DNA from 2 places in the Burkholderia sp. 3C genome. Region 2 is predicted to be linked to the other one. Evidence: riboswitches for the same ligand, from Rfam matches in the RefSeq annotation. Region 2 holds a riboswitch; the other holds the start of a gene.
The links. A riboswitch is a leader RNA that binds a small molecule or an ion and turns the genes downstream of it on or off. The one in region 2 is predicted to bind glycine.
Positions count from the first base shown of each region.

Region 1: another riboswitch for glycine. It lies ahead of ACYP33_RS23590 (ketopantoate reductase family protein); the one in region 2 lies ahead of ACYP33_RS16110 (D-amino acid dehydrogenase).

Region 1 covers NZ_BAAILN010000119.1:75,432-79,845, reverse strand. The annotation lists gene ACYP33_RS23595 (pyridoxal phosphate-dependent decarboxylase family protein) at 12-1,367, shown strand; gene ACYP33_RS23590 (ketopantoate reductase family protein) at 1,467-2,411, opposite strand; glycine riboswitch at 2,757-2,848, opposite strand; glycine riboswitch at 2,853-2,942, opposite strand; gene ACYP33_RS23585 (threonine aldolase family protein) at 3,083-4,180, opposite strand; gene ACYP33_RS23580 (AraC family transcriptional regulator) at 4,259-4,414, opposite strand, start outside.
Region 2 covers NZ_BAAILN010000091.1:75,457-79,870, forward strand. The annotation lists gene ACYP33_RS16095 (glutathione S-transferase family protein) at 1-239, opposite strand, end outside; gene ACYP33_RS16100 (helix-turn-helix transcriptional regulator) at 296-1,216, opposite strand; gene ACYP33_RS16105 (hypothetical protein) at 1,213-1,437, opposite strand; gene ACYP33_RS16110 (D-amino acid dehydrogenase) at 1,491-2,696, opposite strand; glycine riboswitch at 2,758-2,849, opposite strand; glycine riboswitch at 2,854-2,948, opposite strand; gene ACYP33_RS16115 (YadA family autotransporter adhesin) at 3,308-4,414, shown strand, end outside.

The DNA of each region.
Region 1 (4,414 bases), on a different contig from region 2:
GCATCGCCGACATGAAAGCCGGCGAAATTGCCCTGCTCGCCGACGCCGACCAGCGCGCGGCCCACTATCTCGAGTCGGTCGAAACCCGGCGTGTCTTTCCCACGCCGGAGGCGCTCGCGGCCTTGGCCGCGTTCGACGAACCGCTCCCCGAACAAGGGCGCTCCGCGCACGATACGCTGGCGCTGCTCGACGACATCGGCTCGCCCGCCACGGTGGCCTCGAACGGGCCGCGCTATTTCGGTTTCGTCGTGGGAGCGTCGTTGCCGGGCGCGGCCGCGGCCGAGCGGCTGATGATGGCGTGGGATCAGGGCGCGCCGCTGGCCATGGCATCGCCCGTCAGTGCGTGCATCGAGGCAGTGGCCGGCAATTGGCTGCTCGAGGCGCTCGATCTGCCGCGAGGCAGCGCCGTCGGCTTCGGCACGTCGGCCACGGCATGCGGGCTGAGTTGCCTGGCGGCCGCGCGGCGCGCCTTGCTCAAGCGGGCCGGATGGGATCTCGACACGAAGGGGCTGTACGGTGCGCCGCAAATCCGCGTGGTGGTATCGGCGCGGATTCACGTGGTGGTGCTCAAGGCGTTGCGGGTGCTCGGCTTCGGCACGGAGCAGGTCATTCCGGCGGCCACTGACGCGCACGGCCGCGTCGATCCCGAGCGCCTGCCCGAACTCGACGCCAACACCATCCTTTGCCTGCAGGCCGGCGAGGTGAACACCGGCGAATTCGATCCGTTCGCAGCGCTCATTCCGAAGGCAAAGGCGCAAGGCTCATGGGTACACGTGGATGGCGCGTTCGGCTTGTGGGCGCGGGCATCGCAGGCGTTGCGGCACCATACGGACGGTGTGGAACTCGCGGACAGCTGGACCACGGACGGGCACAAGTGGCTGAATACGCCCTACGACTGCGCGATGGCGATCTGCCGCGATCCCGACGCATTGGCGGAAACCTTGAGCAGCGATGCCGTCTACGCCACCGGCTCGCGCCTGGCCCAGAAGAACCTCACGCTCGAATTCTCCCGACGCCCTCGCGGCATCACGATTTGGGCCGCGCTGCGCACGCTCGGCCAGCAAGGCGTGGCCGCGATGGTGGAACGTCATTGCGCCCAGGCGACCAGATTGGCGCACGGGTTGCGCGATGCCGGTTTCGACGTGCTGAATCGCGTTGTCCTCAACCAGGTATTGGTTCGGGGAGAAAACGATGCGCAGACTGCTGCGATCCGGCAGGCCGTTGAAAGCTCGGGCGAAGCCTGGTTCGGGCCGGCGGTGTGGGACGGACGCCCTGCATTCCGCCTCAGCGTATCGTCGTGGCGCACCGAAGATGCGGATATCGACAGGACCATCGCGCTGCTTCGGAGCGCACGCGACACGGCCTGATCACCGGCAAGTCATGCGGCGCTACCGCCCCTGCTCAATCACCGGGCGTATCGACGAGGCGACAATGCCGACCGCGACACGCCCGAATAACTGCACGCCTCAGTTCGTATCCTGAAGCGCATAAGTTTGCAGATGTGCAAAGGCGGTTCGCAAATACGGTGTCTCGATCCGATGGCGCGCCGCCCGGGCGATCATGTCGCCCACGATCGCGTCGGACTCGATGCGCGGCGCGCGCCGCGCGATGTCGCGCATCATCGACGCGGCCCAGGTCGAATCCGGGTCGAGCAGGAAACCGCGAACGCCGCTCACCGCCTGCTCGCCGAGGCCGAACCCCTCCGCCGCGGCCACGGCAAGCGATTCGTCGAGCAGCGCCTCGATCACGCCCTTGCCATCCGCCGTCCGCAAGATATCGCACAAGCGCCCGCGCATCAGGCAGGTCGCGGCGGCGCCCGAGCACAACATCACCCACTTCTGCCACAGGTCGGCTTCGACCCGCTCCGACGCCACGCGCAAACCCGGCGTGGATGCGATCGCCGCGTGGAAGCGGCGTACCAGATCGCGCTGCAGGGGATGGCGCGCACCGACAATCAGTTTGTCCTGACTGCCGGTGTGCACGACATGGCCGTCCTCTGCGAGCGACGCGGCGATATAGGACACGCCGCCCAGCACCCGTTCCCGCCCGACGCGACGGTCCAGCGTGTCGTACACCGCCATGCCGTTCAGCAATGCGAGCACACCGGTCGTGCCGGCGAGCGCGGGCGCCAGCGAATCCAGCGCGTCGTCGAGGTCGTAAGCCTTGCAGGTCAGCAAGACCAGGTCGTAGCCCGGCTCCACCGCATCCGCGGTCACGGCATTGACCGCCGCACCGAAATCCCCCAGCGCGCTCGACACGCGCAGGCCGTCGCGAACCAAGGCGGCCGCGCGGTTCGGGCGCACGAGAAACGTCACGTTCGCGCCCGCCTGGATCAGACGCGAGCCATAGTAGCCGCCCAGCGCGCCAGCACCGAGGATCAGAACCCGAAGCCCTTCATGATGATTGCTCATATCTCCGCCATCGAATCGTTGTCCTGTACACAGCCGGGTTGACCGGACAGCGTGACATGCGGCTTGGCGCTCGCTGCACGGCTTCGAGCGCCATCATCGCCGCGGCTTGAATACTACTATTAAAGTAGTATTCAAGCCAGAGATCGGAGACATGCCTAGCCGTGGATGTCTTCAACAACGACATGTGCGGTTCAATCAATCGGCGCCGATCACCGACGCGATAGCGGTGCCGCTCGAATCGTGACGCCGGTAATGCCGGCGCCGATGATGGCGATTCGTGACATGTGATGGTCCAGATCGAATTGAGCATCGCCGACGACAACCGCCGCCGGCGCCGATGCCCCATCTGTCCATTTACCTGAGAGTTTCGCCACCGCCCGGATTGCGCCACGGCGGTGGCTCCCCTTCGGTGGGTGGGCGAGGCGCCACTCTCCAGAGCGTTCTTGCATCACGATCTTTTTGCTTGAGAGTTTCCGGGGCGGTTGCTCCGTCGGCGCCGCTCGAGCAAGCGGTCTCTCCCGTGATGCACGAATAGAACGATTGCCAAGTTACCCTGAACGGCGTGCGCCATAATTCGGCAACGGGAAATCCATTACCGCGTGTCGGTTCCACCCCCAATCTCAAGTATTCCTATTCAAATAGTCGTTCAGTCGTGCCTCTCGACCGCCGGGTCAGTATCCGGCGCGTGACGATACGTTGTCGCGGGCGACGTTGCCGCCGGCCGTATGCGCATTGGCCTGCGCGACGGCCGAGATGATATCGATCGCCTCCTGCACCTGATCGCGGGTGATGTTCAGGTAAGGGATCGCGCGAACGCCGTCCGCACCGGACGGCAGGACATGCAGCCCCTTTTCGTAAAGCCGCTCGACGAATTCACCGGCCGGGAGCGACGATATGCCGAACCTCACGATGTTCGTTTCGACCGTGGACACATCGAGGGAAATGCCGGGTTGGCCCGCGATGCCGTTGGCCAGCATGCGCGCATGTTCGTGATCCTCATGAAGCCGCTCACGGTGATGGCGCAGTGCGTGCAACGCGCCGGCCGCGACGATCCCGGCCTGGCGGAACCCGCCACCGATCTGCTGCTTGAAACGACGCGCGCGCGCGATGAAATCACGAGAGCCAGCCAGCGCCGAACCCACGGGCGCGCCGAGCCCTTTCGAAAAGCACACGCTGACCGAATCGAAATAGCGTGCGTATTCGCGCTCGGGAATCCCGGTGGCGGCTGTCGCATGCCAGAGCCTCGCGCCATCCAGGTGCAGTGCGAGGCCGCGCTGCCGGCCAAGCTCGCAAACGGCCTGCAGCTGCTCGATCGGCCACACCTTGCCGCCACCGATGTTGTGGGTGTTTTCCACACAGAGCAGCTTGATCGGGGCTGGAATCGTGGTGGGGAAAAATCGATGCGACACGCCGAGCGCATTCGCTACGTCGTCCGGCGTGAAGACGCCGCGCACACCGGGCAGCAGGCGCGGGAGTACCCCGGAGAACGCAGCCGGCGCGCCGCCTTCGAGAATATAGACGTGCGCATTCTGATCGAAGAGAACCGCGTCGCCCGGTTCCGTATGGGTGCGGATCGCGACCTGATTGGTCATCGTGCCGGTCACCATGTACACCGCGTCTTCCTTGCCCAGCAATTCCGCGACTTCTCGCTCAAGTGCCTTGACGGTCGGATCGTCGCCATACACGTCGTCGCCGACCGGCGCGTTGGCGATGGCCTGACGCATGGCCTGAGTCGGCTGGCTGCAGGTGTCACTTCGTAAATCGATCATGCTGTGCTCCCGGATAAGGTGGATGGTGAGCACAGCTTCGGCCACGCACCGGCCGGGGATTTGGACAAACTTGCTGATTTACTGCCGGGCGATACCGGGCGGCACGCCGAAAAAACGACTGAACTCCCGACTCAAGTGCCCTTGATCGCAGTAGCCGACATCGATGGCGACCTGTCGCAACGGTACGCCACGGAGCACGCGATGTTTGGCCAATGCAACACGACGCTGCACCAG
Region 2 (4,414 bases):
CCGTGCCCGTATCGCGCGAGGATGAATTCGACGATCGCGGCCGATTCGGCCAGCCACGCGCCGTCGACCTCGACCAGCGGCGCGGCGCCGAGAGGATGCAGCGCTTTCAATTCAGGCGGCGACAGGCGTGTGACGGCGTCCCGTTGATACTTCTCCAGTTCGAAGGGAAGGTCCAGCTCTTCGCAGAGCCAGATGATCCGTTCGGATTGCGAATGACCCAGATGATGAATTTTCAGCATGACGTGTGTTCCTCGGTATGAAATGTAGCGAGCGAGACGGCGACGAGCTGCGGTGGCTAAACGCTGTCCGGCGTGCCGAGATGGCTGGCGGACAACGCCGAGCGCCCGCGGCGTTGTCCGCGAACGTCGGTGGGCAGATAGCCGAACCGCTCACGGAAGCGGGCGGAGAAGCGCGATGCGGAGGCATAACCGGTGGCCAGGGCGATCTCGAGTACAGGCACATCGGTGTTCTGAAGCAACGCCAGCGCATGCGACATGCGGACATCCTGCTGAAGCTGGCGAAACGATGTGTCTTCCGCCGCCAGCTTTCTGCGCAGTGTCGGCACGCTGGTTGCGATTTCGTCGGCGACGCGTTCCATCGACCACGCCATCGACAGATCCGCGGCAAGCAGCGTGCGAACCTGCTCGCCGAACGACGCCGGCGCCGACGCCAGGGACGAAAAATGAAAACCGCGTTCGGCAAGCCACAGCAGCACTTCCCGCAAACGGCTCGCCGCGATCGCCGGCGGCAGGCCTTCGGCCGGTTGCAAGCCATTGAAGGCGCGATAGAACGATGCGCGAAACGCGTCGCCCAAGCCGGCATGCACGGCCACGCGCGGGCTCGGCCGGCGCCTGACCGGCCCGGGCATCGCGAGCAGCGCCGCACTCCAACTGATCCAGAGCGCACGGTAGAGGCCGCTTCGGCCGGGCGTGTTGGAGATGTCGACGCGTTCACCGGCCTGCAGCGTGAACGCCGCCCCGGGGTTCGCGACGCCCTCGCCGCCACGCCAGCGAATCCGCTTGGTGCCCTCCTCGACGAGAATGAGCGTTGCCTGACCGACCACGATCCGACGCGAGGTCAGATCGGAGCGTTGCACGATATGCCCCGCCGCGCCCACCTCGGGCCTGGACAGTACGCTGCGTGAACCCGCTCCGAACCGGATTGCCTCGGCGAGGCGGTCGGCGGCCTCGCTCTCTGCCGACAGGTAGGCATTCACAGGACATCCGACAGCGAGCGCGTCGGCCACGGCACGGGCGATTCGAGCGTGGCAACGATCGGCTGCGGGCAGCGTGATGCGCGAGCGCAACGCGGCGCGGTGTCGAACGGTGAAGCGATCATGGCGGGTATCGTTGATGTCCAGGGAACGTGAGCCATTCTGTCATCAAATATCGGCACGATCGCGACGGTTTCGCTCAATCTCTGTGCGAATTCGCTCATCTCGTCGCAGCGAGGTTCGGACCGCATCCGGGCAGTCGGTCAATGCCGCGAATTCAACCCTCGCCGATCACCGACGTCACGGCCTCCGCCGTTGCCGCCGACAAGGTCCAGCCGAGATGCCCATGCCCGGTGTTGTAGAAGACGCCCGGGCGCTTGCCACGCCCCACTCGCGGCAGCATGCTCGGCAACATCGGCCGCAAGCCCGCCCACGGCACCACGCGAGACGTCGAGACGGCGGGAAAGTAGCGGCGCACCCAATCGACCAAAGGCTCGATCCGATCCGCGCGAATGTCCCGGTTCGCGCCATTGAATTCCGCCGTGCCGGCAACCCGGAAACGATCCGCGCCCAGACGGCTGGTCACGATCTTCGCGCGATCGTCGAGCAGGCTGACCCAGGGCGCGCCGTCGCGGCTCGGTGCATCGTCCAGTTGCACGGTGATCGAATACCCTTTGACCGGATAGACGTTCACGTGGTCGCCCACCATCGCGGCGAACTGCTTACTGCCGACCCCGGCGCAGATCACGACACGATCGAAAACCTCCTGTTGCCGCCCGGAGGCGATCGAGATCCGGCCGCCCTCGATCGACTCGATGCCGCCGACCGCCGTGTCGTAATGAAATTGCACGCCGCGACGCTCGCAGGCCGACGACAGCCCCCGGGTAAATTTGTGAATGTCGCCGGTTGAATCGGACTCCGTAAAGAATCCGCCGTGGAAACTGCCCTGAAGCGCCGGCTCGATCGCGCGCATCTCCTCCGGCGTCACCGCTCGACGGTCCAGCCCGCCTGCACGCAGCAAGGTGTTCACGCGCGTGGCCGCGTCGTGCTCCTTGCGCGTTGCATAGAAGTGCAAAATACCGCGCCGCTCGTGATCGAACTCGATGCCCTCGCGCTCCGCAATCTCGAACAGATGGGCACGGGCGGCGATCGCCAGCCGCACGGTCTCGATCGTGTTCGCTTCGTAGCGCGGGATCTTCCCGAGGAATTCGGCGATCCAGCCGTACTTGTGCGCACTCGGGCGCGGGTTCAGGAGCAGCGGCGCGTCGCGCGTGAACATCCAGCGCAACCCCTTCAATACCGTGGCGCGGCTGTTCCAGACTTCCGCATTGCTGGCCGAGAGCTGGCCGCCGTTGGCGAAGGAGGTTTCCATTGCGGCATAGCGGTGCCGTTCGAAGACGGTGACGCTGTGGCCGCGTTGCGAAAGCGCATAGGCGGTCGTGACGCCGGTAATGCCGGCGCCAATGATGGCGATTCGTGACATGTGATGGTCCAGACAGTGTTGAGCATTGCCGGCGATCCGTGCCGCCGGCGCATTTGCCCCATCTGTCCGTTTACCTGAGAGTTTCGCCACATCCCGCATGACATCGCGGTTGCGGCTCCCCTTCGGTGGGCGCGCAAGGCGCCGCTCTCCAGAGTGTTCCCGCATCACGGTCCTTTTGCCTGAGAGTTTCCGGGGCGGTTGCTCCGTCGGCGCCGCTTGACTTGAGCAAGCGGTCTCTCCCGTGATGCACGTGTAGAACGACCGCAAACTTACCATACGCAATGCGGAACGGCCAACGAAAACGCGATATCCCTTACCGCGCGCTCGTCCTCGACACCGATCTGCCGATACACGGCGTCGAAGCCTCCACGGCGGCCCCGCGACGCGTGCCCCGGTATGGATTTTCGCGCCCCCGCCAAGGCATCGACCGCCTCTTTCGCCCGCCATTCAACCGGTACGGGATTGACTCGACCACCGGTGCCCGCATCGCCGTCGCGCCGGCGTTTTCCGGTTTTAGTACTAGTCCTATGCGGTTCGAAACCGGTCAGATATCACCGATGGTCAGCACTTTGTAAAGTGAACTCATCGGTTAAAACCTACTGGAGCGAACCATGAAAACCTCACTGATCCAACGCGCAGTCACCACCACCTTCCTCGTCGGCGCCATGTTTGGCGGCGTGAACGCAGCCCATGCCGCTTCGACCAGCGACTACTTCGTGGCGAAGGGCTCGGCCACCGTCGACGATTCCGCCACGGCCAAGGGCGCGAACGCAGTGGCAGCCGGCGCGTCGGCCGCCGCGAATGGCGCCGACTCGGCCGCCCTCGGCCACGGCGCCATCGCCGCATCGGCAGGCGCCAGCGCGATCGGCGCGGGTGCCAGCGCCTCGGGCGCCGGGGCTGTCGCACTGGGCAACAACGCGGTGGCGGCCTCGGGCAGCGCCGGCAACATCGCCATCGGCCAGGGCTCGCTGTCGAACGGTGGCGGCGGAGCGATCGCGCTGGGCCTCAATGCCAACAGCGGCAGCTACGATTCGGTGGCGGTCGGCACCAATGCGAAGACGCTCGGACATAGCTCGGTATCGATTGGGGAAGACGCCCTGAGCGCCTCGTCCGATTCGGTGACGCTCGGTCACGCGGCCAGCACAGCCGGCAGCAGCTCGGTCGCCATTGGCGTGAAGGCAGCGGCCAACAGCTATAACTCCGTCGCGATCGGCAACGGCGCGCAGACCAACAGCTACAACTCGGTCGCACTCGGCAACAGCGCGCTGACCACCGGTTCGAGCTCGGTCGCCATTGGCGTGAAAGCAACGGCCAACAGCTACGACTCCGTCGCGCTCGGGGCGGCCGCCACCGCGAATTCGTCGCTGGCGGCGGCGATCGGCTACGGCGCAGCCGCGAATTCGCAAGCCGCCGTGGCCGTCGGCTACAAGGCGACCGCCAACAAGGTCGCGGACATCGCGATCGGCGATCAGGCGCTGGCCGACTCCACCGGTCTGGGCAATCCCGCGTCGGCACTCGGTTATCAAGCGCACGCAATCGGCTCGGGCACCGCGATCGGTGCACTCGCAAACGCCGCCACGGTCCAATCGACCGCGTTGGGCGCGAACAGCACGGTATCGGAACTCAACGGCACCGCGATCGGCTTCGGCGCGCAAGTGCAAGCCGGCGCCACCAACGCCGTCGCACTCGGCCAGGGCAGCGTCGCCAATCGCGCCAAC